Regions from separate parts of the Nonomuraea composti genome, predicted to be linked through region 1. Evidence: riboswitches for the same ligand, from Rfam matches in the RefSeq annotation. Region 1 holds a riboswitch; each other region holds the start of a gene.

Region 1 (7,471 bases):
TCAACCGCCTGATCGAGCCGACGTCGGGCGACATCCTCATCGGCGGCCGCAGCTCCCGCGACATCGACCCCGACCGCCTGCGCCGGCACATCGGCTACGTGATCCAGCAGGCCGGCCTGTTCCCGCACATGACGGTGGCGGCGAACATCGCGCAGGTGCCGAGGATGCTCGGCTGGCCCCGCAAGCGCATCGCCGAGCGGGTGGACGAGCTGCTCACGCTGGTCGGCCTGGAGCCGGAGACGTACCGCAACAGCTATCCGCGCCGCCTGTCGGGCGGCCAGCAGCAGCGGATCGGCGTGGCCAGGGCCCTGGCCGCCGACCCGCCGGTGCTGCTCATGGACGAGCCGTTCGGCGCGCTCGACCCCATCAGCCGCGAGCGCATCCAGGACGAGCTGCTGCGCCTCCAGGAGGAGCTGGCCAAGACGATCGTGTTCGTCACGCACGACGTGGACGAGGCACTCAAGATCGGCGACCACATCGCGATCATGCAGCGTCCCGGCCACGTCGTGCAGTACGCCCGACCGGCCGAGATCCTGACGAACCCGGCCAGTGACCACGTCGAGCAGTTCCTCGGCGGCGGCTCCTCGATGCGGCTGCTGCGCCTGACCCACGTGGGCGACATCGAGCTCGACCGGATCCCGTACGCCTCCGAGGACATGGACGCGCGCGACCTGCTGCGCGAGGTCGAGCTGGACGGCCGCGGCCACGCGCTGATCCTCGACGGCATGCGCCGCCCGCTGCGGTGGATCGCCCAGGCCGAGCTGGAGGGCATCCAGGGCCCGGTCGGCGACGCGGGCGAGCCGGTGACGGTCTCGATCGCTCACCGGATGACGTTGCAGGACGCCCTGGAGACGCTGCTCAACGCCGACACCGACGTCCTGCCGGTGCTGGGCAGGCGGCGGGCGTACGCGGGGGCGCTGTCGCTGGGCACGGTCCAGAACGCGATCCAGTCCATCAAGGCCCGCGAGCGGGAGCGCCGCCTGCGCAGGGGCGAGGCCCCGTGACGGTCGAGAGCGCGGCGGCCAAGGAGGAGACCACGCCGGAGCCGCGCATCGGGCGGTCGTGGCACGTGATCCTGCCGCCGCTGTGCTACCTGGCCGTGGCGGCGGCGATGGTCGGCTACACGCAGGCCGTGCCGCTCGACGGCATCGAGCGCGGCTCGCTGAACCTGGCGTTCCTCGTCAGGCGCACGTGGGAGCACGTCGAGCTGGTGTTCTTCTCGACGGTGCTGGTGCTGGTCGTGGCGCTGCCGCTGGGCGTGCTGCTGACCCGGCGGGCGCTGCGCAGGGCGACGCCGGTCGTGCTGTCGCTGGTGAACCTGGGCCAGGCCACCCCGGCGGTGGGCCTGGTGGTGCTGCTGGCGGTGCTGTTCACCATCGGGTTCTGGACGGCGGTGGTCGCGTTGTTCGCCTACAGCCTGCTGCCGACGCTGCGTAACACGATGGTGGGGATCGAGCAGGTGGACCCGCGCCTGGTGGACGCCGGCCGGGGCATCGGCATGTCGGCGGCCGGGGTGCTGTTCAAGGTGGAGCTGCCGATGGCGGCGCCGGTGATCCTCTCGGGGGTGCGCACGACGCTGGTGCTGAACGTGGGCACGGCCGGCATCGCGGCGTTCATCGGCTCCGGCGGGCTCGGCGACCTGATCACGACGGGGGTGAGCACGCAACGCAACCTGGTCCTGATCACGGGCTGCGTGCTGATCGCGGTGCTGGCGCTGATCATCGACTGGCTGGGCGGCCTCGCGCAGCGCTACCTGTCACCGAAGGGCCTGACGTGAGAGCGCTGGTGGCGCTGCTGCTCGTCACAGGTGCGGTCGCCGCGTGCGGGCTGCGGCCCGCGTCGTCGTTCGTGCCGCCGGTCGAGCCGGGCAGCATCCGCCCGGTGCCCGCGCTCGACGGCGTGCGGGTCAGGGTGACGTCGAAGGAGTTCACGGAGCAGCTCGTGCTCGGCAAGATCGCGGTGCTCGCCCTCACCGCCGCCGGCGCGGACGTGGCCGACCAGACGAACGTGCAGGGCAGCGTCAACGCCCGCGCCTCGCTGACCAGGGGCGACGCCGACCTCATGTGGGAGTACACGGGCACGGGCTGGATCACGTACCTGGGCCAGGAGACCCCCATCCCCGACGCGCAACGGCAGTACGCGGCCGTGCGCGACCTCGACCTGCGCACGAACGGCATCGTCTGGCTGCCGCCGGCCCCGCTGAACAACACGTACGCGATCGGCCTGAAACGCACCACGGCGCAGCGGTACGGCCTGACGAGGATCTCCGACCTGACGAAGATCCCTGTCGCGCGGCGCACGTTCTGCGTCGACCACGAGACCTTCGGCCGCGACGACGGCTTCCTCGGCATGCTGCGCGGCTACGGCCTGACGTACGGCGCGGACGTCCCTCGCGCCGGCGTGCGCCGGGTGTCGGTGGGCATCCTCTACAACGCGATCTCCAGCGGCCAGTGCGCGATGGGCCTGATCAGCACGACCGACGGCCGGATCAAGGCGCTCGACCTGGTCGTGCTGGAGGACGACCGGCACTTCTTCCCGCTCTACAACGTGTCCGTGACGATGCGGCGGCAGCTCGCCGACGCCCACCCGGAGATCGCCAAGCTCTTCGCGCCCATCTCCGCGAAGCTCACCGACGAGGTGATGCGCGGCCTCAACGCGCAGGTGGACGTGGACGGCGACGTGCCCGTCCTGGTGGCCCGCGACTGGCTCAGATCACAAGGATTCGTGACATAGCTGGCGTTAGCCATACCCGATGAAGGGCAGGCCGCTGGCATGTCGCAAACACCACCACCCCAGAACCAGCCCTACCCCGGCCACACCGGCGAGATGGCGCCCGAGCCGCGCGACGAGATGCGCGACTACGTCGGGCGCGACCTGCTCAGCGGCAAGAAGGCGCTGATCACCGGCGGCGACTCGGGCATCGGCCGGGCGGTCGCGGTGGCGTTCGCCAAGGAGGGCGCGGACGTCGCGATCGCGTACCTGACCGAGCACGAGGACGCCGCGCACACCCGCAAGCTGGTCGAGGAGACCGGGCGGCGCTGCGTGCTGCTGCCCGGCGACCTGGCCGACCGCGCGCACTGCGTCTCCGTCGTCGAGCAGGCGGTCTCCGAGCTGGGCGGCCTGGACGTGCTGGTGAACAACGTGGCCTACCAGGCGCCGGTGGACGGCCTGGAGGAGCTGGACGACGAGCAGTGGGAGCACACGTTCGCGGTCAACATCCACAGCTACTACCGCGTCACGAAGGCCGCGCTCCCGCACCTGCGGGAGGGCGCGGCCATCGTGAACACCTCGTCGATCAACGGCCTGCGCGGCAACAAGACGCTGATCGACTACGCCGCCACCAAGGGCGCCATCAACGCCTTCACCTACTCCATGGCCCAGAACCTGGTCGAGCGCGGCATCCGGGTCAACGCCGTCGCGCCCGGACCGGTGTGGACGCCGCTGATCCCGGCGACCATGCCGCAGGAGAAGGTGGAGCAGTTCGGCAAGCAGGTGCCGATGGGGCGGGCCGCCGACCCGGACGAGATCGCCCCGTCGTACGTGTTCTTCGCCTCGAACCGGCTCTCGTCGTATTACACGGGCGAGGTGCTGGCCCCGATCGGCGGGGAGACGCTGCCGGGTTAGGCGCGGCCCGCGTCCTTGATGGACACGATCGAGGCGGTCTGGAACTTCTTGTGCCCCTTGCCGTCGCCGCCGACGGTGGCCGTGTAGGTCTTGTACGTCCAGCTCAGGCTGTACTTGATGGTGATCTTGTGCTTGGTCGTGCACCGGTTGTGCCAGTAGACGGTCACCGAGGTGTTCCCGTCGCCCCAGGACCAGGCGAAGCACCCGGCCACCCCCCGGTGGACGTCGGCGGAGGCCGGCGTGGCGGCGAGCCCTGCGACGACGGCGGACGCGGCGGCGACGACCGCCGCGCGAGTTCTGATCGACACGAAAGATCCTCTCTTCTGGTGGTCGTGGAAGCCCCGGCCGGGCTCACTGTCACGTTGCCACCAGAAGAGCGGCAATCCCCGTCATCAATGTCCAGACCTGCGGGTTTGGACATTGGACAATGCGTCACTCCACGTAGATCGTGCCCCCGAGCCGCCGGAACTCGGCCGCCTTCTCCGCGTACCCCGCGTCCCTGATCTCGTGGCTGATCCGCATCGAGCAGAACTTGGGGCCGCACATCGAGCAGAAGTGCGCGGTCTTCGCGGGCGCGGCCGGCAGCGTCTCGTCGTGGAACGAGCGCGCCGTCTCAGGGTCGAGCGACAGGTCGAACTGGTCCTCCCAGCGGAACTCGAAGCGCGCGTCCGACAGCGCGTCGTCCCACGCCTGCGCGCGCGGATGCCCCTTGGCCAGGTCCGCCGCATGAGCGGCGATCTTGTACGTGATCACGCCGGTCTTGACGTCGTCCTTGTCGGGCAGGCCCAGATGCTCCTTGGGGGTGACGTAGCAGAGCATGGCCGTGCCGTACCAGCCGATCATGGCGGCCCCGATGCCCGAGGTGATGTGGTCGTAGCCGGGCGCGATGTCCGTCACGAGGGGGCCGAGCGTGTAGAACGGGGCGTCGTCGCAGAGCTCGCGCTGCAGGTCGACGTTCTCCTTGATCTTGTGCATGGGCACGTGGCCCGGCCCCTCGATCATCACCTGGACGTCGTGCTCGCGCGCGATCGCCGTCAGCTCGCCCAGCGTGCGCAGCTCCGCGAACTGGGCCTCGTCGTTGGCGTCGGCGATCGAGCCGGGGCGCAGCCCGTCGCCCAGCGAGTACGACACGTCGTAGCGGGCCAGGATCTCGCACATCTCGGCGAAGTTCTCGTACAGGAAGCTCTCGCGGTGGTGCGCCAGGCACCAGGCGGCCATGATCGAGCCGCCCCGCGAGACGATGCCCGTCTTCCGCCCGGCGGTCAGCGGCACGTGCGCCAACCGCACGCCCGCGTGCACGGTCACGTAGTCGACGCCCTGCTCGCACTGCTCGATCAGCGTGTCGCGGTAGACCTCCCACGACAGCAGCTCCGGCCGGCCCTTCACCTTCTCCAGCGCCTGGTAGATCGGCACCGTGCCGACCGGGACGGGCGAGTTGCGCAGGATCCACTCCCGGGTCTCGTGGATGTCGGCGCCGGTGGACAGATCCATGATCGTGTCGGCGCCCCAGCGCGTCGCCCACGTCATCTTCTCGACCTCCTCCTCGATGGAGGAGGTGACGGCCGAGTTGCCGATGTTGGCGTTGATCTTCACGAGGAACTCGCGGCCGATGATCATCGGCTCGGACTCCGGGTGGTTGACGTTCGCGGGGATGATGGCCCGGCCGGCGGCCACCTCCTGGCGGACGAACTCGGGGGTGACGCCCTCGCGCACCGCGACGAACTCCATCTCCCTGGTCACCAGCCCGCGCCGGGCGCAGCCCACCTGCGTGACCGGGTGACCCGCCCGCGCCCGCTCCCGCACCCACTCCTCGCGCCGGCGCGGCAGGCCCCGCCGCGGGTCCGGCTCGTAGGCGGGGTCGGTGTACGGGCCCGAGGTGTCGTACAGCGTCACCGACGAGCCGTTCGACAGGCGCACCTCGCGCATCGGCACCCGCAGCTCACCTTGGTAAACCTTGGAAAAACGCGCGCTCGTCATCGCGCAAACTCCCTTCGCCGGCATTATCCGGAGCAGGTTCTGGCGGTCGGCGGCTGTCAGCCGTCCTCTCAGCCCGGTCTCCACCGGGCTCCCGCGTTGGTCGGCGGTGATCGTACCCACGCCCCGGCCCGCCCGAAACCCGCGCCGCGCAGGTTTGGCGATCGCCGTCAGCGGTACGGTCCCCATCAGGGGAAACATGAAGAGATTCGCCGCTGTCGCAGGACTCATCGTCGTGCTGGCCGCGTCCGGCGCCACCGCCGCCGCCGGGGACGGCATGGATCGGCACGAAGTCAGCCAGGAACAGTACGACACTCTGATCGCCCAGTGCCGCTACTCCGACACGGGGAAGGCGAAGTGCCGGGCGGCCGTCAAGCGCATGTACCGCGTCGGCAGGACCGACCCGGGGCTCGACTGCCGCACCTACTCCGGCGTCACCGTCTGCGGCACGCTCAAGCTCAGCAGGTCCGAGCGCAGGTGCGCCCGCGACTCCGAGGCACAGGGGCTGCCGTTCCGCCGTGCCGAGGTCGAGTGTTACGCGCTGTCATGATCGTCGTAGGGGTGGACGGCTCCCGTACCGGGCTGGAGGCCGCCGGCTGGGCCGCCGCCGAGGCCCGGCTCAGGCAGGCGCCGCTGACCGTCGCGCACGCCGTGCCGAAGTGGGTGTGCGAGGGCGCCGTCCGCTACGCCGAGGTGGCCCAGTGGATGCGCGACGGCGCCGAGACCGTCCTCACCGCCGCCTGCGAACGCGCCCGCCGGGTGTGGCCCGAGGTGCGCCTCGACGGCGCGCTGCTCCCCGGCGACCCCCGCTCGGCGCTGGTCAAGGCGTCCGAGGAGGCCGAGCTGCTGGTGGTGGGCAGCCGCGGCATCGGCGGCGTGCGCGGCCTGCTGGTCGGATCCGTCGCGTACGGCGTCGCCGCGCACGCGCCCTCCGACGTCGTGCTCATCCACGACCCGCCCCCGTCGCCGCGCGGCGAGGTCGTGGCCGGCACCGACGGCTCACCCGGCGCCGGGCGGGCCCTCGACTTCGCCTTCACCGAGGCCGAGCTGCGCGGCGCCCGGCTCCGCGTCGTCCGCGCATGGGCCTGGCCCCAGCCCGGCGGCTTCGAGCCCGCCTCCCGCGAGAGCGAGCAGGACACGCTGCGTGCGCTGAAAGAGTCGCTGGCCGGGCACCGGGAGCGGCACCCCGGGGTGCACGTGGTGGCCGAGGTCGTGCACGGGCACCCGGTGGAAGTGCTCAAGGAGGCGTCCGCGCGCGCCGACCTGCTGGTGGTCGGGTCCAGGGGGCACGGGCAGCTCGCGGGCATGCTCATCGGCTCCATCAGCCAGGCGCTCCTGCACCACGCGCCGTGCCCGCTGGCGGTCGTGCGCCGCTGAAAGTTACATCCGTCCGCCCAGGTCAGCACCCCGCCATGATCGTCGTGCTTCCCGGGCCCGCTCCCGCGATCCTACGATTCGCGCAGGCTCGGGAGCTGCCGCCGCTCCTACGTTTCGCACAGGCGTACGGACGGGAGAGCACACGATGTTTCGTGCAGGCGTACGGACGGAAAAGCGCACGATGCGCAGCAGGACCACGATCGTCTCGGTAGTGACGGCGCTGGTGGCGCTGGCGGCGGCGGTGTTATTCGCGGCCACGGCCACGGCGAGCGCCGCCCCCATCAAGATCATGCCCCTGGGCGACTCCATCACCGGCTCCCCCGGCTGCTGGCGGGCCCTGCTCTGGAACCGCCTCCAGAGCACCGGCCACACCAACATCGACTTCGTCGGCACCCTGCCGCCGCAGGGCTGCGGGGTCTCCTACGACGGCGACAACGAGGGACACGGCGGCTACCTCGCCACCAACGTCGCCAACCAGGGCCTGCTGCCCGGCTGG
Region 2 (7,471 bases), on a different contig from region 1:
ACCACCGTCTACACCTACTACAACGACAACAGCCCCGCAGAGAAGATCGCCAAGGCCGTCAGACTGAACGGCTCGGCCACGCTTCGCGACGTGGTGCTGGAGAGCAAGGTTTACGACCCGGCTGGCAACACGAAACGCCAGACGAGCGACGGTGGCTCGCTGCGGATCGACATGGTCTTCGACGCAGCTGGACGCCTAGTGTCGCAGGCGATCGATCCCGAGAAGCTGAACCGGGTCACCACCATGAACTACGACGCCAACGACAACGTGACCAAGGTCGCCCTGACCGCGGCCGGCACCAGTCGCGCCGAGGTCAGCGAGTACGTCTACAACGCCGACGATCAGCCGGTGCGGCAGATCGTGCACAACGACGGGCAGGACCTGGTGACCAGCTTCACCGTGGACGAGCGCGGCCTGGTCACCGCGACTACGGATCCGCGCGGCAATGTGTCCGGCGCCGACCCTGCCGCCTTCACCACCACCGTCTCCTACGACGAGGCCGGACAGCCCACACAGGTCCAGTTGCCGCCGGTCGCTGTCGAGCGCGCCGGCGCCTCCACGGTCACGGTGCGGCCGACGGCCAAGATGGGCTACAACACCTTTGGCGACAGGACGCACCAGATCGACGCGGAAGGCCGGTCCACCACGTCGACGTTCGACCGGGCTGGGCGGGTCGTCGAGCAGGTGTTCCCCACCTACACGCCGCCGGGAGGACAACCGATCAGCCCCAAGGTGAGCGCGGTCTACGACGCCGCGGGCCAGGTGACCACGTCGAAGGACCGCCGCGGCCAGATCACCACGGCGGTCTACGACGGGCTCGGCCGCAAGGTCCAGGTCACCTCGCCGAAGGCGGGCGAGGCGCCGGCCGGTGTGTGGACCTATGGCTTCGACGTGCTGGGAGAGGCCCTGTGGACGGTCGACCCCACCGGGGCCCGATCCGAATCGACCTATGACGACCTGGGCCGCCAGATCACCTTGACCACGATCGAGCGCAGGCCTTCCCAGGCGGCCTACGTCACGCGGATGGAGTACGACGACGCCGGCCGCGTGACCAAGACCATCCGACCGACGGGGGACGCGAGCACCCGCGCCTACGACGCGACCGGCGCGCTCAGCAGTGAGACCGACGCGCTGGGCAACACCACCACGTTCGCTTACGATCCGGCCGGGCGTCCGGCTCGAACCACCGACCCATTGGGCCGCTCCAGCACCGCGGCCTATGACCTGGCAGGCAGGAAGACCGAGATCCGAGAGCTCGACACCAACGGCGGCGTGCTGCGTACCAGAAAGATCCGCTACGACCCGGCAGGTAACCCGATCAGTCAGACCTCGGCCGAGGGCCACACGTCCACCCATGTGTTCGACGCGGCGAACCGGCTGATCGAGATCCAGGAGCCGGTGTCGGCCACAGAGAAGATCACCACGAGCTTCGGCTACGACGCGACGGGATCCAGGACACGCTCGACCGACGGCCGCGGCAACATCACCTTCACCACCTACAACACCCTCGGACTCGCCGAGTCGGTGATCGAACCCAGCACCACGGCCCACCCTGGCTTGTCCGACCGCACGTGGACCACCCTCTACGACGCGGCAGGCAATCCGGTCAGCAGCCTCGTACCCGGCGGTGTCCGCGTGGATCGCGTCTTCGACGAGCTCAACAGACTGACCAAGCAGACCGGCATCGGCGCGGAGGCCACGACCGAGGACAAGACGTTCCGATACGACCAGGCAGGAAGGCTGGTCGGGGCGAACGAGCTCAGCTTCACCTTCAACGACCGCGGCCTGCTGCTGAAGACGGCCGGTGCGGCCGGCGACCTCAACACCTACGCCTACGACGCCGACAACCGGCTCGCCCAGCGCGTCGACATCACAGGCACCTCGACGTACACATGGGACGATGCCGACCGGCTGACCCAGTCCGTTGACCCGGTCAGCGCCACCACGATCGGCTACGGCTACGACAATGCCTCCCGCCTGACCTCGATGACCTACGGCGCCACGGGCGCCCGCCGCTCCTACACCTACGACTCGCTGAACCGGCTGACCAAGGACCAGCTCACCACCGCCTCCGGCGGTGCCATCGCCTCCATCGAGTACGGCTACGACCTCGACGACAATCTCACGTCGAAGACCACCACCGGAACGGCCGGCGCAGGCAGCAACACCTACACCTATGACTGGTCCAACCGGCTCACCTCCTGGACCGCCCCCGACGGTAAGAAGACCGACTACGGCTGGGACGCCTCGGGCAACCGGATCAGGGCCGGCGACCAGACCTTCACCTACGACCAGCGCAACCGCCTGACCGGAGGTGACGGCCACACCTACACATACACAGCACGTGGCACGCTGAAGGAGGACTCGGCCGGTATTGTCCGCCTGACCAAGTTCGACGCCTTCGACCGCCTCGTCCAGGACGACAGCGTCACCTACGACTACGACGGCCTGGACCGGATCGAGACCCGTGCCCAGGGCCAGCAGACGACCCGCCACATATACGACGGCCTCAGCAACAATCTTGTGTGCGTCACTGGCGCCGACGACATTGTGCGCTCGGCCTTCGGTCGCGACGCGCTGGGCCGCACGCTGGGCATCAGCGACGGCGCAGGCGCGCAACTCGCCTTCTCGGACCTGCGTGGCGACCTGGTGGGCGCGTTCACTACGAGCGGCACCGCCCTGATCGACTCAGTCGCCTACGATCCGTTCGGCGAGGTCGTCACGCGTGCGGGCAACGCCCACGCCCTCGGCTATCAGGGTGCCTACACCGATCCGGACTCGGGCAAGGTCAACATGGCCGCACGCTGGTACCAGCCCGGCACAGGGAGTTTCGTCTCAGGAGACACACTCACGCAGAACCCGGACCCGAGCGTTCAGCTCAACCGTTACGCCTACGCCAACGACAATCCGCTCACCAATATCGACCCTGACGGTCACGCGTCCATGAGCAAGGTCATGAGCAAGCTCTCCAGCAAGGTCAAGACCATGCTGTTCACCAACATCTGGCACACCGACCCCGCCGGATCGGCGGGCGGCATGACGAGCAAGAAGCCGAACTGCCCCAAAGGCGCGAAGCGGAGCAAGGGCGACTTCTGTAATGACGCGGCGGCTGAATACTCGATGTGCACCAAGAAAAACAAGGGGAAATCCGGCAAGGACCTCTGCCAGGACATGAAGGAGGACTACCTCTACTGCCGTCATGAGAACCGCTCCGGGAATTACAAGGGTGATGCCGGTACGTGCCGCTCCTTCGCCGCGGAATATCTTGAGTGCCGAAAGGGCACCGATTACGAGGCGCACATGAACGATGACATCTGCTCCGGCGCCGGACGCGAAGTCCGTCGCTGCCTGTTCGGGAACGAGACTGATGGGCGTCCTGGGTACGGGCAAGGAGTCGGCGGCTGCGAAAACGTACGATTCACTTACTACTCATGCCGGAGGGACAAGAGAGGTGACGATCCGGGATGCAGTACCTATTCGGAGGTCAGCTTCCGGTGCAACACACACCGCAACCTCAAGTGTGACGACCTAAAGGACAAATTCCTCGGCTGCTACAAGCGCGGCAGGGGAATGTCGGCGAACGAATGCGCATTCGGTGTCAACGTGCTGTATCACTGTCGGGACAGCGTGAACCAGAAGGTCTTTTCAGACAAGAACATCTGCAGCAACACTTGGAATTCCTTCCTCTCCAGCTGCGCCGGCCTCAAGGGTCTCACCGGCCCCAACTGCACACAGGGGGAAAGCTGGCAGGATGTGAGCTACGCCATCTGTCAGAACGGTAAGGGCGCCGGTGTGTGCGTCACATACGTAAGCGACGCCGACAAGGGCACCATCGAGAAGGGTGGCGAACTGCCCATGGTCATCCTGACCGCCGGGCTCGATATCTGTGCGGCGGTCATGGGCGGAAGCGCCCCGCAGGTCGCCGCAGGATGCGGGGTGGTGAAGGCGGTGATCGACATCATCAACGGGGTGCTAAAGGAAATGGAGGAGAGCGAGATGGCCGCCGCCGCCAGGGGCAGCAGGTCCCATGGCGAAGGCGCCGGTGTGGCCGTCATCACCAAAACGAGCAATTGCAGGTTCAGTAAGTACGCGCCCAACTGCAAACCCGAGTACGCGCATGTCACAGACACCAGATACGCGCCGCTGTGATCGCGGACCATGGAAGCCGATGGAGAACAGATGACGGATGTGGCCGGAGCCCGGCGAAGCTCGACCGGCTTCCACCGTGCCCTCCCGGCGGCGCTCGCCCTTTGTCTGGTCATCGTCCTGGGTGCCGGCGGCCTCGCTTGGAAGCGCGAGCACGACAGAACATGGGCCCAGGAACGCCTCGCCCTGGCTCGTGGGCTCGCACTACACGCCGCCGAGACGCGTGACACCGACCCGGTGACGGCACGCAGGTTCGGAGCAGCCGCGGTCGCGCTCCATCCCGACGAGCAGACACGCGCCGGGCTGGCGGACACCCTGCTCATGTGGCGGCGCGAGCACCTGTCCGGCCCCACGACCGGCGGTGATCAGGACGTGGCCCTGAGCGCTGACGGACAGATCGCTCTTACCGAGGACGCGGACGGAGTGAGTGTGCACGACCTCAAGACCTGGCTCGATCCGGAGGTCGCCGGGAAAGCCGGCCGGCTCGCCGTGCTGAAGGGACATGAAGGAGAGGTGACCGCGGTGGCGCTGTCGCCTGACGGGCGGACCGCCCTGGTAGGCGGCGGCGATGGCGCCACGATCGTCTGGGACCTTCTCGACCCGGCCCACCCGAGACGCGAGACCACGCTAGCCGGTGAGGTGAAGGACGGCCCCGTTCGCGAGCTGGCGCTCTCGGATGACAGCCGGACTGTCGTGGTCGGCGACGACAGCGGCCGCATGACCGTGTGGGATCTGACCGACACGTCCCGTCCAGCGCGGCGCTCGGTCACCCAGGCCGACCGCGACGGCGTACAGGACCTGGCGCTGAGCGCCGACGGCAGGACCGCCGTCACCGTGGGAGACGGAGGCTCAGCAGTCGTCTGGAACCTGGCGGACCTCTCAGATCCCGTCAGGACAGCCGAGCCCGCGTTCTCCGGCGGCCCGGTGACGGCCATGGCCATGAGCGCGAACGGCAGGACCGCGCTCGTCGCCGGCCCTGAGCGGGTCACCGTATGGAACCTCGATGATCCTTCGGCTCCCGGTGAGGTCGCCGGCGTGGATCTGCCGGACATCACCGGGATGGCCCTGACCTCGGACGGACGGACCGCCATCCTCGCGAGCAGCCTCGGTGACGGAATCCTCTGGAACCTGTCCCAGCCATCTCGCCCAGTCCGGCTGGCCTCCTTGAAGGGGAACACGGAGGACGTCAATGCCGTCGCCTTGAGCGCGGACGGCCGGGCCGCCCTGATGGCCAGCCCGTACCGAGGAGTGTTCGTCTGGAATCTCAGCGGCCTGGCCGACCTCGTCGCGGATCCCCTGAAGGCGATCTGCCGCCAGTCGGGCAACGGGGAGACCATCAGCAGGAAGGAGTGGACCACATTCGCGGGGGACGCGGACTGGTCACGGTACGGCGGCGGCGAAGAGGTGCTCTCCGTCTGCGCCATGCGCTGACCCCCTCCCCTGTTACAGTAGGCCGTTGACGCGGGGTGCCCGGAGGGCCGGGCTGAGATCACACCCGTCGAACCTGATCTAGCTCGTACTAGCGAAGGGACGTCACAGCCGTGAGCGCTGTTCCCAAAGTCCTGTCCATCGCGGGCACCGATCCCAGCGGCGGCGCCGGGATCCAGGCGGATCTGAAGACCTTCTCCGCGCTCGGCGCGTACGGCATGACTGTCGTCACCGCGCTCGTCGCGCAGACCACCACGGGCGTGACCGGCATCCACGAGGTGCCGGCCGAGTTCGCCGCCCAGCAGCTCGACACGTTGCTGACCGACGTGCCCGCCGACGCCGTGAAGATCGGCATGCTGGGCAACGCGGCGCTGATCAAGGCGGTGGCGGCGGCGCTCGACATCTACAAGCCGGCGTACGTGGTGCTCGACCCGGTCATGGTGGCCAAGAGCGGCGACCGGCTGCTGCCGGCCGACGCCGTCGCCGCGCTGCGCGAGACGCTGCTGCCCCGCGTCGACCTCATCACGCCCAACCTGCCCGAGGCGGCCGACCTGCTCGGGGAGGAGCCGGCCGCGAGCCTGGCCGACATGCACGGGCAGGCGCAGCGGCTGCGGGCGCTCGGCGCGCGGCAGGTGCTGCTCAAGGGCGGCCACCTCGACGGCGACACGTGCGTGGACGTGCTCGCGACGCCCGACGGCACGGTCGAGCTGTCCGCGCCCCGTATCGAGACGACGAACACGCACGGCACCGGCTGCACGTTGTCCTCGGCCATCGCCGCGCTGCGGCCCCGCCACGACGGCTGGGAGGGCGCGGTGCGGGCCGCGAAGGCGTACCTCACCGAGGCTCTGCGCGCGGCCGACAGCCTGCACGTCGGGCACGGCCACGGCCCCGTCCACCACTTCCACGCGATCTGGTGAGGGGGCCCACCATGTTCTGCGACGACGTCCGGCAGCGGACGGCCGAGCTGATGCGCGCCATCCACGAGCACCCCTTCATCACCGCGCTCGGCGACGGCACCCTCGACCCGGGCCGGTTCGGCTTCTACATCGCCCAGGACGCCCGCTACCTGGAGGCGTTCTCCAAGGCCCTGGCCACGGCGTCGGCGCGGGCCACGGATCCGGGCGAGGCGGCGTTCTGGGCGCGGAGCGCGCACACCGCGCTGGCCGCCGAGCGCATGCTGCACGCCGGGTACATCGAGGAGCTGGGCGTGGAGGGCTTCGACGCCTCGCCCACGTGCCTGGCGTACGCGTCCTACCTCCAGGCCACCGCGCTGACGGCGCCCTACCCGGTGATCGCGGCGGCGGTGCTGCCGTGCTTCTGGATCTACCAGGACGTCGGCACGGCGCTGCTGGAGCGCGTCGGCGACACCGGCGGCCACCCGTACGGCAAGTGGATCTCCACCTACGCCGACCCGGGCTTCGCGGCCTCCGTGGAGCAGGCCAAGGCGATCGCCGACCGGCTCGCCGCCACCGCCGGGCCCGACCTGCGCGCGGCGATGGCGCAGGCGTACTGCCGGGCGGCGGCGTACGAGTGGATGTTCTGGGACAGCGCGTGGCACCGCGAGACGTGGCCCACCCAGCGGTGGCTATCCGCTTGAGGAGGCCCTGGCCATCATCTCCTTCTCCTCGCGGGTGGCGATGAGCCCGGCCGGGGCGTAGATCTTCGACTCCTCGAACGGCTCCTCCGTGCTGGGCAGCGGCTCCCGCGCCCGGATCGCCGTGACCCACACGCGGGCGGCGTCGAGGATGACCACGATGATGAGGAGGGCGAACAGCGCCGCCAGCACGCCGTCGACGGTGGAGTTGACCACGATCTGCTGCATAGCGCCGGTCGTCTTGGCCGGCGGGAGGAGCTGCCCCTGGTCGAGCGCGGCCTGGTAGCGGTCGCGCTGGGCGAA
Region 3 (7,471 bases), on a different contig from region 1:
AGCGCAGCGCCTCGACATCGTCGTAGCCGGCGTCCTGCAACACGGTGAGCGTGCCTGGCAGGCCCTTCATCACGTCCTTTCCGTCGAGGAACACCGCGGGCACCTGCGGCCCGCCGCTGCCCCGGCGCACGCCGAGGAGCTTGTGGTCCCGGAGGAGTTGCTTGGCCCGCCCGATCGGGAGATCGAGGCGCGAGGCCACTTCGGGGAGGGTGAGCCACTCGTCTACGAGCTGGTCGGTCTCCCGGTCGATCTGTGCAACAGAAAGCGTCACGAAACCACAACTACCACATGGCGTGCTTGCTCAAACAACACAATCCCGTAGGGGTACTTGTGGATCTACCAGGCGTTCCGCGTCGAGACGGGACCCGGCGTCGATGATACGGCGTCCTTGGACGAGATCGCGCGGCCGGTCCACGGCGAGGACGGCGGCGAGGGTGTCGTCGGCGGTGAGCCAGACGGCCGACCATTTGTCCTCGGGTTCGCCGCGATAGATGAGCCGGTCGCCCGCGGGGTGGTGGCCGGCGTACTGGAGCATGTGCCCGAACTGCTCGGACCAGAAGTACGGCACCGGGTCGTACACCGCCTCCTCGCCCAGCAGCGTCGCGGCGGCGACCTCGGGGGCGTTGAGGGCGGTGTCCCAGTGCTCGACCCGCAGGCGGGTGCGCCAGCGGCGCGACCACCAGGCGGCGCAGTCGCCGACGGCGACGACGCCGGGCAGCGAGGCGCGCAGGTGCTCGTCGGTGACGACGCCGTTGTGCAGGTCGATGTCGGCGTCGGCGAGCCATTCGACGGCGGGGCGGACGCCGATGCCGGTGACGACGACGTGCGCGTCGACGAACTCGCCGCCGACCAGCCGCACGCCGCCCTCGTCGACGGAGTCGACCATGACGCCGAGCCGCAGGTCGAGGCCGTCGTACCAGGGCAGGGTGCGCCCGCCGATCTCGGTGCCGACGGCGGTCGACAGCGGCGTGGAGGCGCTCTCGATGACCGTGACCTCGCAGCCGGCGCGGCGGGCGGCGGTGGCGACCTCGGCGCCGATCCAGCCGGCGCCGATGATCGCGACGCGGGCGCCGGGGACGAGCACGGCGCGCAGCTCGTGGGCGTCGTCGATGGTGCGCAGGACGTGCTGCGGGCCGTCGCCGGGCAGCCGGATCGGGTCGGCGCCGGTGGAGATCACGAGGCCGTCGTAGGGGACCTCGCCCTCGGTGGTCTCCACGACGCCGGGACGCAGCGACTTGGCGGCGACGCCCGCCCAGAACTCGACGCCGAGAGCGTCGAGGTCGGTGTCGACGTAGCTGGTGTCGGCCTCGCCCTTCAGCACCGCCTTGGACAGCGGCGGACGGTCATAGGGCCGATGGCGCTCCTCGCCGATCAGCGTGATCCGGCCGGTGAAGCCGCGCCCGCGCAGGGCCTCCACCGTACGCACTCCGGCCAGGCCGGCTCCCACCACCACGACATGGTTCACGCTCATGACCATAACGGGGGGCGTGCCCGGGCGTCGCACCGAGGCCGTAGGCTGTTCGGGTAAGACGCGCGGGAGTCCGGCCGTTCACCGGGCTGAGAGGAAGGCTTTCACGGGCCTTCGACCGCAAGACACCTGATCCGGATCATGCCGGCGAAGGGAGCGCAGGTGGATGTGATCGTGGGTGGCGGGGTCGTCGGGCTCTCGGTGGCCTGGCGGATGGCGCGCGAGGGGCGGCCCGTCACCGTGGTGGATCCGGCTCCCGGCAAGGGGGCCTCGTACGCGGCGGCGGGGATGCTCGCGCCGGTCAGCGAGGTGACCTACACCGAGGGGCCGTTGCTGCGGCTGGGGGTGGCCTCGCTGCGGCGCTGGCCCGCCTTCGCCGCCGAGCTGGCCGCCGACGCGGGCTTCACGGCAGAGGGCGGCGTGGCGCGGGCCGAGGCGCGGGCGCTGGATCTGCGGGCCGACGGGACCCTGGACGTCGCGTTCGGGGCCGATGACATGGCCGCGCTGGGCGAGCTGGCCGCGTACATGGAGAAGCTGGGGCTGCCGGTCGAGCGGCTCACCGGCCGTGAGTGCCGCCGCCTGGAGCCCATGCTGGCCCCGTCCGTGCGCGGCGGCCTGCTCGCGCCGGGCGACGCGTGGGTGGACCCGCGCCGCGTGACGGCGGCCCTGCTGGCCGCGCTGGAGCGGCTGGGCGTCCCCGTGGTGCGGGCGCGCGCGACCGGGCTCCTGTACGAGGGCGGAAGGGTCGCGGGGGTACGCCTCGCCCCGCCGTCCTCCGATCAGGAGCCCGAGCACGAGCCCGAGCACGAGCACGAGCCCGAGCACGGCCCGGGAGAGGTGCCCGGCGAGGCGCGGGGTGAGGTGCGGGGTGAGCGGGTCGTGGTGGCGGCCGGGGCGTGGAGCTCGGAGCTGGCCGAGGTGCCGGTGCGGCCGGTCAAGGGGCAGATCATGCGGTTGCGCTCGCCGCGGCCGCTGCTCAGCCGGTGTGTACGCGGCACCGTGCACGGCTCGCCCGTCTACCTGGTCCCCCGGGGCGACGGCGAGCTCGTGGTCGGGGCCACGCAGGAGGAGATGGGCTTCGACACGAAGGTGACGGCGGGCGGGCTCTACGAGCTGCTGCGGGACGCCAGGGAGCTGGTGCCGGGCGTCACCGAGCTGGAGGTCGCCGACGTGGTGGCGGGGCTGCGTCCGGGCACTCCGGACAACCTTCCGCTGATCGGCCCGAGCGGGACGCCGGGGCTGGCGTACGCGACGGGGCATCACCGGGGCGGCGTCCTGCTGGCCCCGCTCACGACCGCGATCCTGCTGGGTGAGGAGAGCGAGCTGGCGGCGCTGTGCGCGCCAGGGAGATTTCGGGAAATTTCATGATTGTTGTGATCAACGGCTCTACCCACGAGGTGGCCGACGGCATGACCGTGGCCCAGGCCGTACACACGCTGACCTCGGCCACCACCGGAGTGGCCGTGGCCGTGAACGACGAGGTGGTCACGCGCGGCGCCTGGGAGACGACGGCGCTGCGCGACCGTGACCGCGTGGAGGTGCTGACGGCGGTGCAAGGTGGATGATCTGATCATCGCCGGGGAGAAGTTCTCCTCCCGGCTCATCATGGGCACCGGCGGCGCGCCCTCGCTGGAGGTGCTCGACCAGGCGCTGGTCGCGTCGGGCACCGAGCTGACCACGGTGGCGATGCGCCGGCTCGACCCCGGCACCCGCGGCTCCGTCCTCGACGTGCTGCGCCAGCGCGACATCAAGGTGCTGCCGAACACGGCGGGCTGCTTCACCGCGGGCGAGGCCGTGCTGACGGCCCGGCTGGCCAGGGAGGCGCTGGGCACCGACTGGGTCAAGCTGGAGGTCATCGCCGACGAGCGGACGCTGCTGCCCGACCCGATCGAGACGTTCGACGCGGCCGAGCGGCTGGTGGCCGAGGGGTTCGTGGTGCTGCCGTACATCGGCGACGACCCGGCGCTGGCGCGGCGGCTGGAGCAGGCCGGCTGCGCCGCCGTGATGCCCCTGGGGGCGCCGATCGGCTCGGGGCTCGGCATCCGCAACCCGCACAACATCGAGCTCATCGTGGAGGCCGCCTCGGTGCCGGTCATCCTCGACGCGGGCATCGGCACGGCCAGCGACGCCGCGCTGGCGATGGAGCTGGGCTGCGACGCCGTCCTGCTGGCCACGGCGGTCACCCGGGCACAGCGGCCCGACCTCATGGCGGCGGCCATGAAGGCGGCCGTGACGGCCGGGCGGCTGGCCCGGCAGGCGGGCCGCATCCCGCGCCGCCGCTACGCCGAGGCGTCGTCCCCGATGGCCCCTTGACAGCGGCGCGCCTTCAGGGCCGATGCCGCTGCGCGACCGGGCGGGGACGTTCCGTGGAGAACGTCTCCGCATCGGTTTCGGGCGCCAGGGCCATGCCGGTGGCAAAACGCCCGTAAACTCGGCGGGGTGGATACGACGACTGCGGACCCCCTGGTCGGGCGGCTCCTCGATGGGCGCTACCGCATCGAGAGCCGGATCGCCCGGGGCGGTATGGCGACCGTCTACCTGGCGCTCGACATCCGGCTCGACCGGACGGTGGCGCTGAAGGTCATGCACCGCTCGCTCGCCGAGGACCCTGCGTTCGTCAGAAGGTTCATCGGCGAGGCCAAGTCGGTTGCCAGCCTCTCGCACCCCAACGTGGTGCACGTCTTCGACCAGGGCACCGACAACGACGTCGTCTACCTGTCGATGGAGTACGTCCCGGGCCGGACCCTGCGCGACATCCTGCGGGAGCGCGGCAGGCTGCCCGCCCGCGAGGCGCTCGAGATCATGATCCCGGTGCTCGCCGCGCTCGGCGCCGCCCACCAGGCCGGGATGGTCCACCGCGACGTCAAGCCCGAGAACGTCCTGATGACCGACGACGGCCGGGTCAAGGTCGTCGACTTCGGCCTGGCCAAGGCGATCGAGGCGACGAACCAGACCCGTACCGGCGTGATGATCGGCACGGTCGGCTACATGGCGCCGGAGCAGGTCATCACCGGCGCCGCCGACGTGCGCAGCGACGTCTACGCCGCGGGCATCATGCTGTTCGAGCTGGTGACGGGGCAGCAGCCGTACGACGGGGAGACCCCGATGTCGGTGGCCTACCGGCACGTCCACGACACGGTGCCGGCGCCGTCGTCGGTGGCGCCGGAGGTGCCGCCGCTGGTCGACACGCTGGTGGCGAGCGCGACCGCGCGCGAGCCCGAGCACCGGCCCGCCGACGCGACGGCGATGCTGGTGGCCGCGGTCGACGCGCACCGCATGCTGCCGCGCACGACGATCCCGCCGGGCACCGGCCCGGTGATGTCGCACTCGCAGCCGCTCGCCGCGCCCCACGCGACGATGGCGCTGCCGCAGGGCGCCTACCCCGGCCCCGGCCCCGGACCTGGCATGGCCGCGCCGCCGCACGGCGCGCACTCCGGCGCGGCGTCGATGCCGCAGCCAGCGCCCGCGCACACGCTGGTCCAGCCGCGGGCGGAGGCTCCGGAGCGGCGGCGCGGGTTCCGCCCCAACTGGTTCCTGGTGGCGCTGGCCGTCGCGATGGTGGCGGCGGTCGGGGTGACGGGGTGGTACTTCGCCCAGCCCGAGTACGTCAAGGTGCCCGACCTGATCGGCCAGAACCTCGCCGTGGCGGAGAAGAACCTCGCGGGCGCCGGGCTGCTGGTGCGCAAGGCCGACGGCCAGTACGACGAGAAGGTGGCCGAGGGCCTGGTCCTCAGCACCGACCCGGCCGCGAACGTCGAGCTGGAGAAGGGCTCCACGATCACCGTGGTGCTCTCGCTCGGCCCCAAGCGCATCGTGGTGCCCAACGTCGAGGGCAAGACCGCCAACGAGGCCCGCGCCGAGATCGCCAAGGCCGGGCTGAACGTCGGCGGCGTCAAGCGGCTGGCCAACCCCGACGTCGAGCGCGACAAGGTGATCCGCACCTCGCCGCAGGCGGGCGAGAAGCTCAAGGAGGGCACCAAGGTCGTCATCTACGTCAGCGCCGGGCTCACCATGCCCGACGTGGGCGGGATGCCGAAGGACCAGGCGGCCGAGTTCCTGACCCGCCAGGGCTTCCAGGTGCAGGTCAACGAGGTCGACGACGACGCCGAGCCGTGCACGGTCATCGCGCAGGCGCCCAAGGCCAAGGCCGAGGTCGACAAGGGCGCGCAGGTCATGGTGACGGTGTCGCGCTGCCAGAGCGACATCTGGGACTTCTTCCGCAGGCACGGCGAGGCGCGCGACGACGAGCAGTTCGCCCTGGTGCCCGGGGTGATCGGCAAGAACGTCAACGACGCGAAGGCCGAGCTGGAGGCCCTGGGGTTCCAGGTGCGGGTGCAGCGGCTGGGCGGCGGCGGCGTGGTGCAGTACCAGCGGCCGCTGCCCAACAGCGAGCGGCCCGCGGGCAGCCTCGTCTACCTCTGGCAGTAGGAGGAGTGTTCAGGCCAGGTGTCCGTGGAGGCGGACCCTGGCCAGGCCGCCGTCCGGGTGGATGTCCACGCGGACGTGCGTGACCGGCTCCTCGCGCCCGAGCCGGAAGCGGTGCGGCGTGTCGGGCTGCAGGCGGGTCCTCGGCAGGAGCTCGATCTCGCGGTCCCCGTCGAGGCCCGTCAGCGTCACCGCGGCGGGCGCGTTGAACAGCAGGTTCGTGGTGTCGATCTCGGCGAGCCTGACGACGCCGCGCCCGGCGAGCCGGATGACGAGCCAGTCGTTGCCGCCGTCGCGCCGCCGCGCGGTCTCCCAGCCCTCCGCCTGGTGCCGGGCCAGGCCGGGCGCGAGCACGTTGCTGGGCGCGGAGTAGAACTCGTCGGAGCAGGCGGTGACGAGCCCGCCGTTGGCGAGCGCGGCCAGGTCGAGCCCGAGGCCGTCGTAAATGCTGAGGTCGGGGCGGGCCTCGCCGTGCACGCGGAGCCGGGCGACGCCTCCGTCGGGGTGGATGTTCAGCCGTACGTGGGTGTAGCGGCCCTCGTCGTGGACGTCGAAGGGATGCTCGGCGTCGCCGGTGAGCTTCGACAGCGGCACGACCTCCGTCCAGGGCGCCGCCAGCACCTCCGCCGGCGACGGGTGCCCCTCGACGCAGGCGGCCTCCACGGAGGCGTGGGTGGGGTAGTTGCCCTTGAACCAGGCCGTGTCGATCACGACCCCGCGGATCACGCCGGGGATGCCGAGCCGCACCAGCGCCCAGTCGTGCCCCGGCGCGCGCCGGCGCCGGGTCTCCCAGCCGTCGTAGACCTGCCCCTTGCTGCCGAACGTCCCGGGCCGGAAGCCGGGCCTGCCGGGCCTGATGAGGCTCTCCTTCTCGGCGAACGACTCGTCGCTGGCGGCCAGGACCGAGCCGCCGAGCGTGCGCAGGGCCAGGTCGGGCAGCCGGGTGAAAGGACTCATGCGCGGGCCTCCAGCATCGGTCGTCCGTGCGGCCGCCCGTCCACCGGACGGCCGCGCAGCCAGGTGGTCAGGACGGCCCCCTTGAGCGTGCGGCCGTGGTACGGGGTGACGGGGTGCCTGTGGTGGAGGCGGGCGGCGTCCACGAGGGTGTCGGCGGCGGGGTCGAACGCCACGAGGTCGGCGTCGTTCCCGGCCATGATGCCGCCCTTGCCGGGGAGGCCCGCCAGGGCGGCGGGGGCGGCCGACATCCAGCGGGCCACGTCCGCCAGCCCGTGCCCGCGGCGGGCGGCCTCCGTCCAGACCGCCGTCAGCCCGAGCTGGAGCGAGGAGATGCCGCCCCAGGCGGCGGCGAAGTCGGGCACCTTGAGGTCGGCCGTGGAGGGCGAGTGGTCGGAGACGACGCAGCTCAGCACGCCGCGCCGCAGCCCGTCCCACAGCAGGTCGCGGTTGGACTCCGAGCGGATCGGCGGGCAGCACTTGTACGCGGTGCCGCCCTCGGGCACCTGCTCGGCCGCCAGCGTCAGGTAGTGGGGGCACGTCTCGGCGGAGACCGGCACGCCGCGCGCCTGCGCCGCCTCCAGCACGTCGAGGCATTCGGCGCTGGAGACGTGCAGGACGTGC
Region 4 (7,471 bases), on a different contig from region 1:
GGGGCCGCTGGCGGTGCGCGTGCGGCTGGCGCCCGATGACGAGGGGCCGGCGCCGGGGTTCGAGCTGACGGAGGCGGGGACGCAGAAGCGCCTCGCCGTCTATGTCACGAAAAATCCGGACGAAGTGCCGGGCATTGCCGCGCTCGGCCCCGACCCGCTCGCCGAGGGCTTCACGGTCGACGCGCTCAAGCGGATCATCGGCGGCAACCGCACCCAGATCAAGGGGCTGCTGCGCGACCAGAAGGTGATCGCGGGCATCGGCAACGCCTACTCCGACGAGGTGCTGCACGCCGCGAAGATGTCCCCGTTCAAGATCGCCGCCACGCTGACCGACGCGCAGATCGCCGACCTGCACGAGGCCATCGTCACCACGCTGCGCGACGCCGTCGAGCGGGCGCACGGGCTGGCGGCCAAAGACCTCAAGGCGGAGAAGAAGTCGGGCCTGCGCGTGCACAACCGCGCGGGGCAGCCCTGCGACGTGTGCGGCGACACGATCAGGGAGGTCTCGTTCGCCGACTCCTCGCTGCAGTACTGCCCCACCTGCCAGACAGGCGGCAAGCCGCTGGCCGACCGCCGCCTGTCCAAGCTGCTCAAATAGTGCTGAGAGCCCTTTCCCGTACGCGCGTGCGCAGGCCCGCGACCGCGATGACGGCGGCCAGCAGCGTGGCCGTGACGGGCACCACCAGGGCCGTGCGCATCGCCTCCAGCCCGGCGCCGGCGTCCGTGGCGCCGCCGAGGGCGGCCACGTTCACGGCGGTCACCATCGACAGGCCCAGGGCCGCCCCGAACTGGAACGAGGAGTTGATCAGGCCGCCCGCCAGGCCCTGCTCGTGCTCGGCGATGCCGTCCGTGGCCACGATCGTCAGCGGGCCGTAGACGAAGGCGAACATCAGGCCGATCAGCAGCATCGACGGCAGCATGGCCGCGTACGTCCAGTCCAGGCCCACGCCGAGGAACAACGCGTAGGCCAGCAGGCCCGACAGCAGGCCGCCGAGCACGACCTTGGCGTTGCCGTACCGGTTGACCAGCCAGGGTGTGAGCGTGGGGGCCAGCACCACGTCCGCGGCGGCGGCCAGCAGGGCCAGGCCCGTCTGGACGGTGGACCAGCCGCGCAGCTCCTGGAGGTAGAGCGTGACCAGGAACTGGAAGCCGAAGAAGGAGGCCGTGAGCAGCGCGGCCATGACGTTCGCGCGGACCAGCGGGCCCGAGCGCAGGATCCCGAGGCGGACGAGCGGGCTGGCGGAGCGGCGCTCGACGGCGACGAAGAGCGCGAGCAGGGCCAGGCCGGCGGCGAAGGCCCCCACGGTCAGGAGCGGGCCGTCGGAGGGGTGCTCCAGGCGTACGACGCCGTAGACGAGCAGGATCATCGCCCCCGTGATGGTGATCGCGCCCGCCACGTCGAAGCTCCCCTCCGCGCGGTCGCCCCGGTCCTTGATCAGGGGGACGGCGGCGACCAGGATGGCCAGCGCCAGCAGGACGGGCGCGAAGAACACCCAGCGCCAGCCCATCGCGGCCAGCAGCCCGCCGATCACGAGACCGAGCGCGAAGCCGCCGGCGGCGGTGCCCGCGTAGATCAGCAGGGCCCGGTTGCGCTGCGGGCCCTCCGGAAAGTTCGTGGTGATGAGGGACAGGCCGGCGGGCGTCATGAACGCGGCGGCCACCCCCGTGACGAACCTGGCCACCAGCAGCACCCACCCCTCCTCAGCGAAGCCGCCCAGCCCTGAGAAGAGCAGGAACACCACCAGCCAGAGCAGGAACATCCGCCGCCGCCCCAGCAGGTCGGCCGCCCGCCCGCCGAGCAACATGAAACCGCCGTAACCCAGCACGTACGCGCTCACGACCCCGCTCAGCATGCCGGTGGACAACCCCAGGTCGGCCCGGATGGACGGGAGCGCGACGTTCAGCATGGCGACGTCGATGCCCTCAAGGAAGATGGCACCGCACAACACGATCAGGACACCCCAGGATCGGGTGGGCACAGGCATGACAAAGACCCCCGGTTACGAATAGGCATTCGGTTCTCTCTTGTAACCGCCCCACATCATGCGCCAGCATGATTTGTCGTGGAAGAAGGCACTTCTCAATCACTCGGTTACTGCGAAGGCACCGTGGACGACGACTACGACGTGCGCCAGTGGGACGTGCGTGAAGACTGCGAGGTCCGCCAGATACTCGACCGCATCGCCGACAAGTGGTCGCTGCTGGTCATCGCCCTGCTCGACTGCCAGAGCCTGCGCTTCACCCAGCTCCGCCGCGAGATCGACGGCATCAGCCAGCGCATGCTCAGCGTCACGCTGCGCCAGCTCGAACGCGACGGCCTGGTCAGCCGCACCGTGCACCCGGTCGTGCCGCCACGCGTGGACTACGAGCTGACGCCGCTCGGCCGGACGCTGCACCAGACCATCAAGTCGCTGGTGACGTGGACCGAGCAGCACCAGGAGGAGATCATCGCGGCCCGTGCGTCCTACGATGCCAGGCGCGAGATGATGGAGACATGACCGTTCCCGAGATCGAGGCCACCGCCGTTCCCGCAGACGCCTACCTGCTCGACGTCCGCGAGCAGGACGAATGGCTGGCCGGCCACGCGCCTGAGGCCGTCCACATCCCCATGACCCAGATCCAGGGCCGGGTGGACGAGGTGCCGAGCGACCGTCCCGTCTACGTCGTCTGCCGGGTGGGCGGCCGGTCCATGAACGTGGCGGCCTGGCTCAACCAGCTCGGGCGCGAGGCGATCAACGTGGGCGGCGGCATGCAGGCGTGGGAGTCCGCCCGCCGGCCGATGGTCAGCGAAACGGGACAGCCGCCGTACGTCGCCTGAACTCGCCCACTATGGTGGTTCTGCCGTCATTGAGGCATGATGAGGGCACAAACTACAGATCGTCGCGGGAGCTTGGGGCAACCAGGCTGAGAGGGCAGATACCGCTGCTGCCGACCGCCTGAACCTGTCCGGGTAATGCCGGCGTAGGGAGTGTGCGATGTCGCATGTCGCCGACGAAGTTCCGCTGACACTCGAAGGGCGGCCGCCGAAGACGCTGGGCGTGCTCGACCAGGGCGCGCTCTGGGCGAACCTCGGCGTCAGCCTCCTCGGCTTCTCCGGGGCGATGTTCCTGGTCGACCCGCTGGGCAACGCCCCGCTGAGCCTCGCGGCGGCGCTCGTGGCCACCGTGGTCGGCAGCCTGATCGGCACGGCCATGGTGGGCCTGTCGGCGGTGCCGGGCACGCAGACGGGGCAGCCGGCGATGGTGCTGCTGCGCGGGCTGTTCGGGGCCCGGATCTCGTACGTGCCGACGGTGCTGAACATCGTGCAGATGCTCGGCTGGGGCGCGTTCGAGCTGTGGGTGATCGCCACCGCCGCGGGCACGATCTTCCCCGTGCCGTACGCGGTGTGGGTGATCGTGGCGGGGGTGCTGACCACGGCGCTGACGATCTGGCCGCTCGGGTCGATCCGGGTGCTGCGCCGGTACGTGACCGTCGGGGTGATCGTCGCGCTGGTCTGGTTCGCCTGGTTCTTCCTGCGGGAGGCGCCGCCGCAGGAGGGCGGCTCGTGGACGGCCTTCCCCGCCGCGGTCGACTACGTGATCGCGCTGTCGGTCTCGTGGGTGCCGATGGCGGCCGACTTCGCCCGGCACTCGCGCTCCACCGGCGCCGCCTTCACCGGGGTCGTCGGCGGCTACACGCTGGCCCAGGTGGCCTGCCTGGGGCTCGGCGTGTACGCGGTGGCGCTGGCGGGCGACGCCGACTCCGTGTTCGGCACGTTCGTCGCGGTGCCGCTGGGCGCGTTGTTCTTCGCGATCCTCGTGCTGCGCGAGACCGACCAGTCGTTCGCCAACGTCTACTCCACCACGGTCTCGCTGCAGAACCTGATGCCCCGCGTGGACCGCCGGGTCTTCTCCGTCGCCATCGGCGTGCTCACCGTCGTGATCGCCCTGCTCGTGGACGTGACCTCGTACGGCGCGTTCCTGGGCGTGATCGGCGCGGTGTTCGTGCCGATGTTCGCGGTGCTGGCCGTGGACTACTTCCTGCTCGGCGGCGCCCGGCGCTGGAACACCGAGGAGTGGGCGCCGTCGCGCTGGTCGATGCTGGTGCCGTGGGCGCTGGGCTTCGCGGCCTACTGGCTGACGACCTCGACGCCGACGATCGCGGCGTGGGACGCGTTCTGGGCGGGCGCGCGCGAGGCCATCGGCTTCACCCGGCAGGTGTGGATGAACGGGGCGCTGGGCGGCGCGCTGGTGGCCGCCGTGGTCACGCTGCTCATCGGCCTGCTGGTGCGGAGGCCTTCCGTTCGACGTTGAGCAGGTGCTGCTTGGCGTGCTGCCCGCCCGCGTAGTCGCCGAGCGCGCCGTCCTCGCGCACCACCCGGTGGCAGGGCACGATCACGCAGACGGGGTTGGAGGCGAGGGCGTTGCCGATGGCGCGCAGCGCGCGCGGCCGGCCGATGCTCTCGCCGATGCGCTCCAAGGTCGTGGTGGTGCCGTAGGGGACGGCCATGGTCTTCTGCAGCACCGTGCGCGCGAACGGCGTGGCCAGCGCCAGGTCCACCGGTGTGGCGAACGTGCGCAGCCGCCCCGAGAAGTACGCGTCGAGCTCTCTGCGCACCGGGTCGAGCCGCCTGGCGTCGGGCCCGATGAACGTGCCCACGTGCCGGCTGACCAGCTCGTACACGTCGTTCTCTGCCTCGAAGCTGCACGCCGCGATGCCCTTGCCGGTGACGGCCAGCACCAGCCTGCCCACGGCGCCGTCGTAGGTGCCGAAGGCGATGTCGGGCGGGGTCTCGCCCCGATAGGTGCTGGAGGTCACCCGCAACAGGGCATCGAGATCGTTGCTCGACATGCCTCGCACCCTCCCACCGCCGGGAATCACCGTGACCGCAGCGTATCGGACGGATCTCCCGACGCACCCACCGCACCACGTGCACTATGGAGTAGTGGGGGACGAATGGGCCGGTAGTGACGATGAGATCGCTCGCGCGGCGCTCGCCAGCTCGCCCAACGCCGTCGTGGCGCTCGACCGGGATCAGAGCGTGCTGGTGTGGAACGCCGCGGCGGAGCGGGTGTTCGGCTGGAGCGCGGACGAGGTGATCGGGCGCAGGGCGCCCATCGTGCCGGACGAGCTGACCACCGAGCACACCGCCGCCCTGGAGCGGGTGCGCACGGGCGAGCCCGTGTCGCTGCGCACCAGGCGCCTGCACAGCAACGGCACCCTGCTCGACCTGCGGGTGGACATCAGCGCACTGCGCCTGGGCAGCGCCGTGGGCGGCTACGTGTGCGTCTACCATCCGGCGCTGGCCGACCACGTGGCCAGGGAGCGGGTGGCGCGCCGGGCCAGGCTCGTGCGCCGGCTCACCGACGTCGTGGGCGACATCAACTCCGAGCTGGAGCTGTCGGCGGTGCTGGACCGGATCTCGGCCAGCCTCACCGAGCTGACCGGCGCCGACGCGGGCGGTTTCGTGCTCATCGAGGGGGAACGGCTGCGGCTGGTCAGTACGTACCAGTTGCCCGCTTCGATCAGGGGCACCACCACCGAGCTGCGTACGAGCCTCGTGGACAAACTTTTACGGACGGGCAAGACCGTGCTGCTGGAGTCGCACGGTCTCGACGACCTTGTGTGGGCGCGGCTGAGCGGGCTGCACACGATCGCGCTGGGGCTGGCCGCTGTGGGCGGGCGGCCGTACGGCGCGCTCTACGCGTTGTTCGCCAACAGCACACCGGGCCACCTGGAGCTGGAGCTGCTGGAGCTGCTGGCCGGGCACGCGGGCATCGCGGTCGGCAACGCGGTGGCCTACCAGGAGGCGGTGCGGCAGCGGGCGTACGAGCGGGCGGTGTTCGACGCCAGCGCCGACGGCATCGCCGTGCTCGACGAGGACGGCCGGGTCGTGCGCTGGAACCCGGCGGCGGCCGGGCTGACCGCGCTGCCCGTCGAGTCCGTGCTCGGCGGGCCGCCGCCGTTCCCCGTGCCGTCGGCCGGGGAGAAGGGCACCTTCCAGCTCGACAACGGGCGCTGGCTGGACGTCGTCAGCGCCCGGATCGAGGAGACCGGCGAGGTCGTCGTCGACTTCCGCGACGTGACCGCGGCCAAGGAGCTGGAGGAGGCCAAGGACCTGTTCCTGGCCACGACCAGCCACGAGCTGCGCACGCCGATCACGATCGTGCGGGGGTTCGCCAGCACGCTCGACTCGCGCTGGGACAAGATGAGCGACCCCGAGCGCCGCGCCGCCGTGCACACGATCGCCGAGCGGGCCAGGTCGCTGGGCGAGCTGATGGACCACTTGCTGCTGGGGGCCAGGGCGGGCGCGGACGAGCTGAAGGTGCGGATCGAGGAGTTCGACCTGGCCGAGCGGATCGAAGGGGCCACACTTGGGTTGCCCTCCTTGTCGGACCGGCACCGGGTGGAGGTGGAGCTGGCCGAGGGGCTGCCGTACGTGCTGGGCGACGCGCTGGCCACCGATATCATCCTCGGCCAGCTGCTGGAGAACGCCTTCAAGTATTCGCCCAGGGGCGGGCTCATCAGCGTGGGAGCCTGGCCGGAGGAGGAGAACGTGGTCGTCGTGGTCGATGATGAGGGAGTCGGTATCGCCCCGCCTGACCGGGAGCGGATCTTTGAGCGGTTCGTCCAGGTGGACAGCGGCGACCGGAGACGGTTTGGTGGAGTAGGGCTCGGGCTCTACATCGTCCGCAGCCTCGCCAGAGCACAGGGGGGAGATGTCAGCGCGCATCCGAGACCGGGAGGGGGCACCAGAATGCGGCTCGTCCTCAGGTGTGCTTCCTCTATCCGATCCGACACACCGATGCGGTAACGAGGTGGTCACGGTTGAGCTGATCTATCGTCCAATGTGTACAAGCTGTGATCGAGATGCGGTTTCTGGGATCGAGTAACGGGGCATTTCGGTCGTACCGGGGAGTGTTCCCGCGGGGGGCACAGGTAACGGGGAGGTGGGTGTGTCAAGCGTGGTGCTGCTGCCGTACGCGCCGTCCAGCGTTGCCGTCGCCCGCCAGCGTCTGAGCACTGACCTGCAGGACAGCGGGGTCTTTGCCGCCGCGATCGACGATGCGGTGCTGGTGGTGAGCGAGTTGCTGAGCAACGCGCTGCGGCACGCGCATCCGCTGCCGTCGGGCATGGTGAGGGTCGCCTGGCTGCGCAGTGACGATCACATCGAAGTGGCGGTGAGCGACGGGGGTGCGGCCACGGAGCCGCGGGCGGGCCGCCCGACCCTGTCCTCACTCGGGGGCCGGGGGCTGGGCATCGTGGAGTATGTGGCGGAGAGCTGGGGAGTCAGGCACGACGGTGACACCACGACCGTCTGGGCCATCCTGCCCGCTCCGAGCCAGTCGATGAACGGGCAGGTGGCGGCCCTGCGAGAGGTCAGCTAGCTAGGCGGGTTGCAGCCGCCTGTTGAGCGCCGCCCGCTCGGTGACGGCCCACGCCGTCGAGACGAGCAGGTAGAGCGCGGCGGCCAGCGGCAGCACGAGCGTGG

What was found. Region 1 has a riboswitch for thiamine pyrophosphate ahead of thiC (phosphomethylpyrimidine synthase ThiC). Riboswitches for the same ligand answer to the same signal wherever they lie in the genome.
Region 2: another riboswitch for thiamine pyrophosphate. It lies ahead of thiD (bifunctional hydroxymethylpyrimidine kinase/phosphomethylpyrimidine kinase); the one in region 1 lies ahead of thiC (phosphomethylpyrimidine synthase ThiC).
Region 3: another riboswitch for thiamine pyrophosphate. It lies ahead of HCN51_RS51745 (FAD-dependent oxidoreductase); the one in region 1 lies ahead of thiC (phosphomethylpyrimidine synthase ThiC).
Region 4: another riboswitch for thiamine pyrophosphate. It lies ahead of HCN51_RS32080 (purine-cytosine permease family protein); the one in region 1 lies ahead of thiC (phosphomethylpyrimidine synthase ThiC).

Annotation. Positions count from the first base shown of each region.
Region 1 covers NZ_JAATEP010000004.1:169,191-176,661, reverse strand. The annotation lists gene HCN51_RS08175 (ABC transporter ATP-binding protein) at 1-1,004, shown strand, start outside; gene HCN51_RS08170 (ABC transporter permease) at 1,001-1,777, shown strand; gene HCN51_RS08165 (glycine betaine ABC transporter substrate-binding protein) at 1,774-2,733, shown strand; gene HCN51_RS08160 (SDR family oxidoreductase) at 2,773-3,624, shown strand; gene HCN51_RS08155 (hypothetical protein) at 3,621-3,932, opposite strand; gene thiC (phosphomethylpyrimidine synthase ThiC) at 4,057-5,601, opposite strand; TPP riboswitch at 5,594-5,706, opposite strand; gene HCN51_RS08145 (hypothetical protein) at 5,798-6,148, shown strand; gene HCN51_RS08140 (universal stress protein) at 6,145-6,975, shown strand; gene HCN51_RS08135 (cellulose binding domain-containing protein) at 7,157-7,471, shown strand, end outside.
Region 2 covers NZ_JAATEP010000014.1:71,523-78,993, reverse strand. The annotation lists gene HCN51_RS21055 (RHS repeat-associated core domain-containing protein) at 1-4,149, shown strand, start outside; gene HCN51_RS21050 (WD40 repeat domain-containing protein) at 4,180-5,577, shown strand; TPP riboswitch at 5,599-5,694, shown strand; gene thiD (bifunctional hydroxymethylpyrimidine kinase/phosphomethylpyrimidine kinase) at 5,688-6,491, shown strand; gene HCN51_RS21040 (TenA family protein) at 6,503-7,171, shown strand; gene HCN51_RS21035 (carbon starvation CstA family protein) at 7,160-7,471, opposite strand, start outside.
Region 3 covers NZ_JAATEP010000074.1:860-8,330, forward strand. The annotation lists gene HCN51_RS51735 (Rv2175c family DNA-binding protein) at 1-271, opposite strand, end outside; gene HCN51_RS51740 (NAD(P)/FAD-dependent oxidoreductase) at 302-1,471, opposite strand; TPP riboswitch at 1,524-1,641, shown strand; gene HCN51_RS51745 (FAD-dependent oxidoreductase) at 1,631-2,836, shown strand; gene thiS (sulfur carrier protein ThiS) at 2,833-3,033, shown strand; gene HCN51_RS51755 (thiazole synthase) at 3,026-3,781, shown strand; gene pknB (Stk1 family PASTA domain-containing Ser/Thr kinase) at 3,908-5,896, shown strand; gene alc (allantoicase) at 5,906-6,850, opposite strand; gene allB (allantoinase AllB) at 6,847-7,471, opposite strand, start outside.
Region 4 covers NZ_JAATEP010000026.1:81,534-89,004, reverse strand. The annotation lists gene HCN51_RS32100 (Fpg/Nei family DNA glycosylase) at 1-598, shown strand, start outside; gene HCN51_RS32095 (MFS transporter) at 591-1,985, opposite strand; gene HCN51_RS32090 (winged helix-turn-helix transcriptional regulator) at 2,109-2,498, shown strand; gene HCN51_RS32085 (rhodanese-like domain-containing protein) at 2,495-2,818, shown strand; TPP riboswitch at 2,873-2,985, shown strand; gene HCN51_RS32080 (purine-cytosine permease family protein) at 2,976-4,292, shown strand; gene HCN51_RS32075 (methylated-DNA--[protein]-cysteine S-methyltransferase) at 4,252-4,830, opposite strand; gene HCN51_RS32070 (ATP-binding protein) at 4,925-6,793, shown strand; gene HCN51_RS32065 (ATP-binding protein) at 6,936-7,367, shown strand; gene HCN51_RS32060 (YidC/Oxa1 family membrane protein insertase) at 7,368-7,471, opposite strand, start outside.